2 regions of the Nocardia sp. NPDC058705 genome follow, and region 1 is predicted to be linked to the other one. Evidence: predicted binding sites of a transcription regulator. Region 1 holds the regulator's gene; the other holds the start of a gene.

Region 1 (2,192 bases):
CACGGACACCGGGGTAGTCCGTGAAGAGGATCGAGTAGAACGACCTCGACAGCTGCTCGGTGCCACCTTCTTCCGCAGCAACCGCCTTGAACGTAGTACGGATCAAAGCGACAGTCCGCGAATCCATATGTGTCACAACCTCGTTTCGCCATCGAACGCTAGCCGCGCCGGCGAGTGACGGGCTGGGAGGACACTCGTCAGCAGCCGATGCGAGAAGTCTAGGCGAGGTTTGCCAGCTTAGGAATCGTACTCTTAAACATCACGCATGTAATTCTCGAAATACCAGGCGGTACCTAGTAGTTTCCCATGAAAACATACTTTTAGCCCGTTAATCACGGGTGAACACTTGCTCACGAATCCTCAAAGTACCCGGCATTTCAGGCAATTGGGTACCAACGTGCCTGGTAGGGCGACCTTTCCGCTACAGCGGCCGAGAGTCGCGATCCGGCGCGCCGGGCCACGACACGCGGGGTGTGCACACTGGAGTGGCTGGTATGCACCGTCGGAATGCCTTCCCCCTGGCCGGAATCCAGCGATCGGCCAGCAAACTTTTGGACGTCCACGGTGATAAATCCGCACCTCAGCGCGTCGCCACGCTACTTACGATCAGCAAGATCGCGAATAAGTGAGTTGCTGGAGGATCACCAGCCGATCGCCGGGGGTTGACCGGAGACGAACGAACCTCCGGCCCGAAATCCACCGCAGCGGATATCGAACCGGAGGCTCGTCGAAACGAAAAGGCTCAGCGTCGATGCCGTGGCTGCCACACCACGAGCGCGGTACTGCGGGCCGGCGGCGACAGATCGGGCCGGTAGCCCGTCCGCAACCGCTCGATCTCCGCACTCATCTCCTCGACGCGCTGCTGCAACGCCTCCACCTGGTTGGTGAGCTCGATGATGCGCTTGATGCCCGCGAGATTGACGCCCTCGTCCTGCGACAGGCGCTGCACCTCGCGCAGCACCTCGACGTCGCGGGCCGAATAACGGCGTCCGCCACCCGAGGTCCGTTGCGGGGTGACCAAACCCAGCCGGTCGTAGGTACGCAGCGTTTGCGCGTGCATCCCCGCCAGCTGAGCCGCCACCGAGATCATGAAGAACTCGGCACGCGAGGTTGCACCCGAAACGGAATCCGGGTTATCGGACATCAAGCACCCGCCCATCCTGCCCGCGGTTCGAAACCACTGGTCTTCTCCGCCTCCTGATAGCGCTTGAGCGCATCGGTGGCATCGGAGTCCAGCGATTGGGGCACCGCGACCTTCACCGTGACCAGCAGATCACCGGCGCCGCCCGCCGCCCCGCGCTTGGGCACGCCACGACCCCGGACCCGCAGGATACGCCCGTCGGCGGTGCCAGGGGGCACCTTCACACCGACCCGGCCGTCCAGCGTGGGTACCGAAACCGTTGTCCCCAGCACCAATTCGCTGTAGCTCACCGGCAGCACCAGGGTGAGATCGTCGCCCTGACGGCCGAAGACCTTGTCCTGGCTGACGTGCACGGTGACATACAGATCGCCCGAAGGCGCACCGCGCAGACCCGCCTCGCCCTGACCGGCCAGCCGGATCTTCTGACCGTCACTGACACCCGGTGGGATCCGGACCGTGATGGTGCGGGTGCGGTTCTGGATGCCGCTGCCCGCGCAATCGGTACACGGGTCGTCGATGATCGACCCGGTACCGCGGCAGTCGTCGCAGGGCTCGCTGAAACCGAACGCGCCCTGATTACGGCTGACCACGCCCGCACCGTTGCAGTGCGGACACACGCGCGGACTGGTGCCCGGCTTGGCGCCACTGCCGTGGCAGGTGGTGCACGGCGACGGACTGGTCATCCGCAGCGGAACGGTGACACCCTGGGCCGCCTCGCGGAAACCCAGCGTGGTCTCGGTCTCCACATCCGAACCCCGACGCGGACGCGCCGCCGCCCGGCCACCGCCGCCACCACGGTTGAACAGCCCGCCCAGCAGATCGCCGAGCCCGCCGTCGCCCGCGGCACCGGTACCACCGGCCTGACCGAAGATGTCACCGATGTTGAAGTCCTGCGAAAAACCGCCGCCGGCACCGGGATTGAACCCGCCGCCGCCGTAGGCCCGTCCGCCACCGCCGCCGCCCGCGAACATGCGGCGCGTCTCGTCGTACTCCTTGCGCTTGGCCGGATCCGACAGCACCGCATTGGCTTCGCTCACGGTCTTGAACCGCT
Region 2 (2,192 bases), on a different contig from region 1:
CTCAGGACCCCAAGTCGGGCGCCGAGATCCCCACCGAGCAGCAGCGCCACGGCCTGCAGTACCGCTTCCCGATCGGCACCGAGAAGAAGTCGTACCCGTACTTCGACCTCAACGCCCGCGCCACCCACGACATCGATTTCGTCGAGGAGTCGCAGATCAACGGCGTGCCGGTGTACCACTTCCGGCAGACCATCCCGGTGACGAACATGTGGGACGTCGTCAAACACCCGTCCTATCAGCTCGCCCTGCCCGCCGCCAAGTGGGGCCTCGACGGCACCGAGCCGGTCACCATGACCCGCTTCTACACCAACACCCGTGACGTGTGGGTGGAGCCGAGGACCGGCGCCGTCCTCAAGGGTGGCGAGAACATCCACATGTACTACGGCCGCACCGCGGGCCAGGTCGACGTCACCGTGCTGAAGTCGCACCTCGTCTTCGACGAGGAGACCATCGACGCGCAGATGGCCGTCACCCAGGAGAGCCTGGACAAGCTCGACCTGTACGGCAAGACCCTGCCGATCATCCTCGGCATCCTTGCCGCCCTGCTGCTCATCGGCGGCGCGGTCCTCGGATTCATGAGCGCGGGTTCCACCTCGGGCCGTCAGTTCGATCCCCCGACCGAGCGGATCCGTTCGTCGAACCTGTAAGACAACTTCGGCCTCCCGGTCCTCAACCCGGGTAGCCCTTCCATCACCTCGGCCTTCCCGGTCCTCAACCCGGGGAGGCCGAGGTGTTTTTCGCCGTCAGTGAACGTGGCGCACCTGCAGGAACAAACACCCGGGGGTCCATGTTGAGTCAGCAAAGCTCAACTTTGGAAGGGTCGACATGACTTCAGCTCAGAACCTGCCGGTGCTGTTCCTGACCGATCCGATCGTGCTGCCGGGCATGGTCGTGCCCATCGAATTGGACGAATCCGCACAGGCCGCCATCGACGCCGCTCAGGCGGCCAAAACCGGTTCGGTGCTTGTCGCGCCGCGCCTCGACGAGGGGTACGCGTCCTACGGCGTCGTCGCCACCATCGAACAGGTCGGCCGGATGCGCGGTGGCGCGCCCGCGGCCGTGTTGAAGGCCGAGCGCCGCGCGCGGATCGGGCACGGAGTCACCGGGCCGGGTGCCGCGCTGTGGGTGGAGGCCGAACCCGTCGAGGCCGTCGAGCCCGACGAAAAGACTCGCGAACTCGCCGCCGAGTACAAGAAGCTGGTCATCGCCGTGCTACAGCGGCGCGAGGCCTGGCAGATCATCGACATCGTCAACCAGCTCGACGGCGTCGAATCCATCGCCGACACCGCGGGCTACGCCCCCTACCTGTCCAACGAGCAGAAGCGCGAACTCCTCGAAACCCCCGACGTCGCCGCGCGCCTGACCCGTCAGCTCGAGTGGATCAAAGACCACATCGCCGAGGTCGAGGTCACCGACAAGATCTCCGAAGACGTCCGCGACGGGATGGAGAAGTCGCAGCGCGAATTCCTGCTGCGCCAACAGCTCAACGCCATCCGCAAGGAACTCGGCGAGGACGAACCCGACGGCGCCGACGACTACCGCACCCGCGTGGAGAACGCCGACCTGCCCGAGAACGTGCGCGCCGAGGCGCTGCGCGAGGTCGGCCGGTTGGAGCGCGCCAGCGACCAGAGCCCGGAATCCGGGTGGATCCGCACCTGGCTCGACACCGTGCTCGACCTGCCGTGGACAGTGAAAACCGAAGACAGCACCGATGTTTCGGCCGCTCGCGCGGTGCTCGACGCCGATCACCACGGCCTCGAAGAGGTCAAGGACCGGATGGTCGAGTACCTGGCGGTGCGTTCGCGTCGAGCCGCGCGTGGGCTCGAAGTGGTCGGTGGACGTGGGTCCGGTGCGGTACTCGTGCTGGTCGGGCCGCCCGGTGTCGGTAAGACCTCGCTGGGTGAGTCGGTCGCAAAGGCTTTGGGCCGCAAGTTCGTTCGCGTCGCCCTCGGCGGTGTGCGCGACGAGGCCGAGATCCGCGGCCACCGCCGCACCTACGTCGGCGCGCTGCCCGGTCGGATCGTGCGTGCGGTGAAGGAGGCGGGTTCGATGAATCCCGTTGTCCTGCTGGACGAAATCGACAAGGTCGGCTCCGATTTCCGCGGTGATCCGGCGGCGGCCCTGCTCGAGGTCCTCGACCCCGCGCAGAACCACACCTTCCGCGACCACTACCTGGACCTTGACCTCGACCT

The links. Region 1 encodes HspR, which represses chaperone genes until heat shock. Its sites were predicted from a motif close to ANNTGAGTNNNNNNNACTCANNT; they were not measured.
Region 2: lon (endopeptidase La) is a predicted target of HspR. The motif match lies at 789-811, and genes of this name have one in related genera.

What each region holds. Positions count from the first base shown of each region.
Region 1 covers NZ_JBHYRN010000020.1:37,220-39,411, reverse strand. Annotated here, with positions in the region: gene ACFW6D_RS21725 (FAD-binding oxidoreductase) at 1-127, opposite strand, end outside; gene ACFW6D_RS21720 (heat shock protein transcriptional repressor HspR) at 743-1,144, opposite strand; gene dnaJ (molecular chaperone DnaJ) at 1,144-2,192, opposite strand, start outside.
Region 2 covers NZ_JBHYRN010000012.1:153,620-155,811, reverse strand. Annotated here, with positions in the region: gene ACFW6D_RS16680 (DUF3068 domain-containing protein) at 1-647, shown strand, start outside; gene lon (endopeptidase La) at 826-2,192, shown strand, end outside.